Regions from separate parts of the Pseudoalteromonas sp. Z9A4 genome, predicted to be linked through region 2. Evidence: predicted binding sites of a transcription regulator. Region 2 holds the regulator's gene; each other region holds the start of a gene.
What was found. Region 2 encodes LexA, which represses DNA repair genes until DNA is damaged. Its sites were predicted from a motif close to TACTGTATNNNNATACAGTA; they were not measured.

Region 1: GQR54_RS16625 (SulA-like leucine-rich domain-containing protein) is a predicted target of LexA. The motif match lies at 1,158-1,177, and genes of this name have one in related genera.
Region 3: ruvC (crossover junction endodeoxyribonuclease RuvC) is a predicted target of LexA. The motif match lies at 1,146-1,165, and genes of this name have one in related genera.

What each region holds. Positions count from the first base shown of each region.
Region 1 is NZ_WTLA01000028.1:40,749-43,024, forward strand. Features, by position in the region: gene GQR54_RS16615 (diguanylate cyclase) at 1-111, shown strand, start outside; gene GQR54_RS16620 (YchJ family protein) at 183-662, opposite strand; gene GQR54_RS16625 (SulA-like leucine-rich domain-containing protein) at 701-1,135, opposite strand; gene GQR54_RS16630 (SEL1-like repeat protein) at 1,433-1,897, opposite strand; gene GQR54_RS16635 (NCS2 family permease) at 2,016-2,276, shown strand, end outside.
Region 2 is NZ_WTLA01000042.1:13,482-15,757, reverse strand. Features, by position in the region: gene lexA (transcriptional repressor LexA) at 478-1,095, opposite strand; gene GQR54_RS18785 (PaaI family thioesterase) at 1,263-1,703, shown strand; gene GQR54_RS18780 (hypothetical protein) at 1,704-2,084, opposite strand.
Region 3 is NZ_WTLA01000037.1:12,581-14,856, reverse strand. Features, by position in the region: gene GQR54_RS18105 (FtsX-like permease family protein) at 1-1,083, shown strand, start outside; gene ruvC (crossover junction endodeoxyribonuclease RuvC) at 1,214-1,738, shown strand; gene ruvA (Holliday junction branch migration protein RuvA) at 1,741-2,276, shown strand, end outside.

The sequences.
Region 1 (2,276 bases), on a different contig from region 2:
ATTGGCGGTTCAACGTTACAACCTTACGAAAGTAATAAAAATACTTTGCAAATTGCAGACGAAAAAATGTATGAGTCCAAAATGCAAGGTCGTAACCAAGTGTGTTTTTAAGCTTAGCGAGCCAATAAAACTTGTTGATACTTAAAAACACCTTGTAGGTGATAAATAATCAAATAAAATTATTACACGCTATGACATTTTTTGTACTTTTTATTGCTACCGCATGGGCAGTCATCATTTCTGCCCACTTTAATATCTTCAACAGGATATATAATGCCATCTAAATAACGCCATTGAGTATTTTCTTTAATAAACTGCGATTTTTCGTGAAGTTCACAAAATAAGTTTTGATAAAAATATTGGGCTTTAAATTCTACATTGCCAGTATCGTCATCATGGCTTGACCCAATTACATCAAGATTTATAAATCGACAGCTGTTAGCAAAATCATTGATTTCTTTAACCGGATTTTCAGCTTGTTTTTCCTTTGCGTAGGTTTGATAAACATATTCTGCATTTTTAATAACATAAGCACTGAATCGTGAGCGCATAAGTTGTTCAGGAGAGTTAGCTTGCTTAACAGATAAATGAAGCGGCTCGCAGCAATCGGCATAATTGTGCCCACTGCTGCAAAAACATAATGTGGTATCGAGTGAGGTCATAATAATAATACAAAGTCTAAAACATTAGTTTAACAAGCTTATTGGGCGAGTGATATCTCTGTTGTTTGAGACTTTTTAGTAAAACAGTATAGTTTTGTATTCGTTTTACTTAAATCGAACGATAAATTAGTCAGTAGTTGGTTATTAACTATATCGGTCCAAGTAATTACCGCTGCAAAGTTTCCGTTATGTAATGCAGAGTTTAATACATACTCTAAATTTACTAGGTGCTTCTGTCTAATAACAAGTAATTTACTTGTATCAATAGAGCATGAGTCAAGTAAAGCTTTGCTCGGTACATGATCTGGAGCAATTAATAATGTCCATGCATTAGAGCTATTGTATTGGTGTAATACTTTTAAAAGCTCAAAGGTCGCTGAAATTTCATCTTCAATTTGAATCAAATTCACGCAATCGCTTTGCTCATCTTGTTGGTAACTTTTAACTGTTCTTACGGTAATAGGCTGTAACATAATTTCACTCACTGGGTTTTTATACAGTATCCATATACAGTAGTTTATACAGTGCTTTCGTGCAAGCCTTTTATGCTATTTATTTGTACAGCTATTCAGTTTTTGATCATTGTTTTTATTTTTTAATTTATAATTCGTTATTAATCAGCTCGTTATAGGGTTGTTTTTGAGAGGGTATTTTTAAAATAAATTTTTGAGTAATTTCTTCATTTTGAGTTTTTATACTGTATGGGATTACCTTTGTAATCATATACAGTATTTTTTAATACTGTATACAGTACTTCTGTCATAGTTAGCTTATGTGTTTTCACTCGTGCGAGGGATCATATGAGAAAACTGGAGTTGGTGGATTTGTTCGTACAAACTTGCTGCATAACATTGAGCATCTTTAAATCGCTTAGTTTCGATATGTTTGCGTATATCTGTAACCGCTGCTGTGGCAGGTGCGTACCCTTGGCTACTTGCTAAGCTTAACCAAGCTACAGCATGAAATACACTTTGTGGCACGCCTTCACCTTTCACAAAAAATAAACCTAAGTAAAACTGTGCTCTATGGTTTCCGGCCATTGCAGCAAGGCGCATCCATTTTGCAGCCAATGGAGCTTGATTATTTTTTAAATAATATAGGGCTTTATTTAAAATACTTTGCTCATCTTTTTTATTATCAACGGGCACAGAGGTATTTTCGGATTGAGTAACAAAACCTAAAATATTATCTAGCTGTTGCTCTAAGTCTTGCTCACAAGGTGTTGTTTTAAGCATATGGGTTCATTTATTATTTTAACTGCTTTAATAGTTTAGTACAAAGCAAGGTGGAATGTCCTGTAAAAGTTAATTTTTGTGCTAAAATTCCGCCACTTTTTACTATCATAAGTTTATTATGTTCGAAGCCTTATTTAAACTGAGCGAAAATAATTCAACAGTTAAACGCGAATGCGTTGCTGGTCTAACTACCTTTATAACTATGGTATACATTGTATTTGTAAACCCGGCTATGCTTGCTGAGGCAGGGATGGATCAAGGGGCTGCATTTGTAGCGACATGTATAGCAGCTGCGATAGGTTGTTTTATAATGGGTTTGTGGGCTAATTATCCATTAGCATTAGCGCCTGGTATGGGACTAAATGCCTTTTTTACTTAT
Region 2 (2,276 bases):
GGCTCCTTTGATGCTATTGCGAATGCAAAGCGAAGAGGCATACGGCTTAAACGCCAATTCGTTATTTTTATTTTTTTAGTCAATCTCATTTAATATTGATTGGTTTTGCTGCGCCAACAACGGGTTTGTGTATATTGTGTGTTCTCAAAACTAAAAAGCTGTGAGTTATTATTAGCTCAGCACATTAATAATTAGCTAAAAAATGAACAACAAGCAAGTTTTAGTATAAAAAACAATCAGGTGATATTGAGTAATTAATAAAAAATCAATAACCAACTAGGTAACAGTAAGTTCAAAAGATGAGCAAAACAAAGGGGTTTAACGCATTCGAAGGGGGAAAATATAAGTGCAAAAAAGTTTACAGCTTAAATTGTCAGTGAGCTATTTATGCCCTATTTTTAGTGCGAATTTAAAACAAAAATGCGTACTAATTAGTACGCATTTATAAAACTGCTTGTTTAAAAGCTATTTTTAAAGTCACATCCAATCAGCGTTTCTTATAACGCCAACGGCTAAGCCTTCAATATTAAAAGACTCATTCTCAAGATCTACTTCAATAGATTCAAAATCGTCGTTTTCAGCATGAAGTAATACTTTACGACCCGCTTTCTCAAGACGTTTTACAGTTACGTCTTCGTCTAGGCGGGCAACAACAACTTGCCCGTTTTCAGCGGTTTGAGTACGATGTACAGCAAGTAAATCACCATCCATAATACCAATATCTTTCATGCTCATACCGTTAACGCGTAGTAAAAAATCTGCAGCCGGTTTAAACATTAATGGATCGATTTTGCAGTGACTTTCAACGTGCTCTTGCGCCAAAATAGGTGAACCAGCAGCAACACGCCCTATAAGCGGTAAACCTAATTGTTCTGGCTCTTCTTCTTCAATTAACTGAATACCACGGCTTGCACCTGGTTTCATTTTAATTGCGCCTTTTTTAGCAAGTGCTTTTAAATGTTCTTCAGCAGCATTGGCACTTTTAAAACCTAATGTTTGCGCTATTTCAGCACGTGTAGGAGGCATACCAGTGTCTTTAATAAAAACTTTAATTAGTTCGAGTATTTGAGCTTGGCGGTTCGTTAATGGTCGCATACAACTGGTTTTCCATACAGTACATTTAACTGTGAGTATATACAGTTAAATAAAAATCGCAAATTTAAATTAAGCCTTAAAATAGCCAAAGTAATTTCACTTGTGTACATTTTAGGGATATAACTAAAGCTAGGTTTATAAATGATTAAAAAAGCAAAGGAGTCATTATGAGTATTTGGTACCAGCCCATCACTTTAGAGCTGTGCAAGCAGTTAGAACAAGGCATTGATGGCCAAGGAACATTAATGAAAACCATGGGAATAGAAGTCACTGAAATTGGTGATGATTACTTAGTAGCCACTATGCCGGCAATTCCTGAGCATCATAACCCAATGGGAATGGTTCACGGCGGTGCTAACGTTGTACTTGCCGAAACAGTTGCCAGCTATGCAGCTAACTTTGTTGTCGATTTTACAAAATTTTACTGCGTGGGGCAGGAAATTAGCGCAAGTCATTTAAAAGCATCTCGCAACGGCACTTTAACAGCAACGGCAAGAGCGTTTCATATTGGCAAACGTAGTTCAGTGTGGGAAATAAAAATTACAAATAGCCGCAATGAGCTGTGCTGCGTATCAAAAATGACCGCAGCAGTCGTAGAGCGAAGGTAGTTACTTTTCGATTGGGTAAATTGTAATTTCCATACCCGCACCAATCGCAGATATACGTAGTAATGTATCTGCATCTAAGGCTTGATTAAAGCACTTAGGGGAAGTGCCTGATTCAAAACCAATATCAAACGTTCTACGTGAACAGCTTAACCATTGCTTTAGCGCGTTACGCGAACACGATTCAATAAGCTCACATATATGGTTTATTGCTTTGTCAGGCGTGTTTACTACACCTGTTGCTTCAATACGCGCTAATTGACGGTATTCGTCTTTGTCATAATGTAAAATCGTCGCGACTTTTTTCAAGTCTGCCACTAGCAAACTAATATCTTGCTTTGATTCAAGCTCAAGATCTACATTTAAAAATTGAATTTCCGACATCGTTTCGTATTTATCCTCTAATAATTTCATTGCAAACTTTAACGCAGTTTTACCGTTATACCAAATCAACTATGCTCTATTAACCACTTTATATAGATATTTCGCAGCTTTTAAGTATTTTTTAGCGTTTAAAGCTAGCTGGATATCAAACACTCAGCTCAATTAAACAAATAAGTCATGTTAGCAATTTAA
Region 3 (2,276 bases), on a different contig from region 2:
TCGTTAGCGATTAAATTACTGCTGTTTTTAGTGGTACTTAAAAACGACATGATATCTGATTGGCAGTCGCAACTTCCTGCCGATGCGCCTAATGCGTTTTTAGTTAATATTACGCAAAATGAGCTTGAGCCAATTAATGAATATTTAGCTCAAAAAGATATTCAAGTATCAGAGTTTTATCCCACTATTCGTGGGCGCGTAAATGCGGTAAACGGCGAGTTGGTAGCACGTTCTGTATCGCTGCAAGACAACGAGAAAAAAGATGAAGAAGCACGTGCAGGTATTGGCCGTGAGCTAAACCTTACATGGCTTAAAGATGTGCCTGACCAGAATGAAGTAACACAAGGCACGTGGTTTGGTGAAAATGCGATGGCTGAAGCCTCAGTAGAGGAGTCGATGCTTGAGCGTTTAGATGTTGAGATAGGCGATACGCTTACATTTTTAATTGGTCCGCAGTCATTCGACGCTAAAATTACCAGTGTGCGCAAAGTTAATTGGGCCACGCTTAAACCTAACTTTTTTATTATTTTAAGCCCAGATGTACTTGCAGATTTTCCGGCGACGTATATTTCGTCGGTACGTATAAACCCAGATCAAAAGCGTGACTTTAGCCAGTTATTGCGTACTTACCCTACTATTACAGCGATTGATATTGATAACTTTGTTAAGCAAATACAAACAACTATTTCGCAAGTATCACTCGCCATTGGCTTTGTACTTGCAATTGTTGTGCTGTGTGGCGCGCTTGTACTTATATCGCAAGTGCAAGCTAGTTTAGGTGAGCGTATGCAAGAAATTGTAATACTGCGAACACTTGGCGCTAAAAGCCGATTAATTAAAAACGCGACCTTGTACGAGTTTTTATTACTCGGCGGTTTAGCTGGCTTAGTTGCTGCATTTTTTAGTGATATAGCGCTTTTAATTGTGCAGCAACAAATGTTTGATTTAGCAGGTAAGTTACATCCGCATATATGGATTATTGGTCCGGTAGCTGGCGGTGTATTTGTGGCTGGTTTAGGCTATTTAATGATTGCCCGAACACTTAAACAAAATACCCAAGGATTAGTGCGTGCACTAGGGTAAGCTTAAACTAACATGCTCCTTCAAATGCCCACCTAACACGTGGGCATTTTTGTTTTTCTTTGTACTGGTAATTTATACAGTGCTCTGGCATTATTAGCGTAATTTAAAAATAATAACAATGGAGTGCTGTTTGGCCATTATTTTAGGGATCGATCCTGGTTCACGTTTGACCGGATATGGCGTTGTTGCCCACCAAGGTTCTAAATTTACATACTTAGGCAGTGGTTGTATTAAGTTAGCCGATCATCCTTTTCCGGTTAGGCTTAAAATGATCTATCAAGGCATTACACAGCTTATTGAGCAGTTTTCGCCAGAAACCTTTGCCATTGAAAAAGTATTTATGGCGCATAACCCCGATTCTGCTTTAAAGCTTGGCCAAGCTAGAGGCGCTGCTATTGTAGGTGCTGCAATGGCCGACTTGCCCGTATTTGAATATTCAGCTAGGCAAATTAAGCAAGCAGTAGTAGGTAACGGTGGCGCTGATAAAACTCAAGTGCAACACATGGTAAAAAATATTTTAAAACTACCAGGTACGCCACAGGCCGATGCAGCTGATGCACTCGCTATTGCGATTTGCCACGCTCACTCAGAACAAAATTTAATTAAACTAGCGGGTAGCGCAAGCAAAATCGTTAGAGGACGTTTAAGGAAATAACTATGATAGGCCGCTTAAATGGTATTTTAGTCGAAAAACAGCCACCAGAAATATTACTCGAAGTAAGTGGTGTCGGTTACGAAGTACAAATGCCAATGACCTGTTTTTACGATTTACCAAAAATTGGTGAAAACGCGATTGTTTACACCCACTTTGTAGTGCGTGAAGATGCTCAATTATTATTTGGTTTTAATAATAAAGTTGAACGCGCCTTGTTTAGAGAGCTATTAAAAGCAAATGGCGTTGGGCCAAAACTTGGCTTAGCTATTTTATCGGGCATGTCGGCAAAGCAATTTGTAAGCTGTGTAAATAACGAAGACTCAACGTCGCTAGTTAAATTACCGGGTGTAGGTAAAAAAACAGCCGAGCGTTTAGTACTCGAAATGAAAGACAGATTAAAAGATTGGGGTAATGATTTATTTACGCCATTTAGCGACAGCGCAGTAATAGAGCCAATGAGCGATGCGACAATAGCTAATAACGCAGCCGATGATGCCGTATCGGCACTGCTTGCATTAGGTTATAAATTGCCACAAGC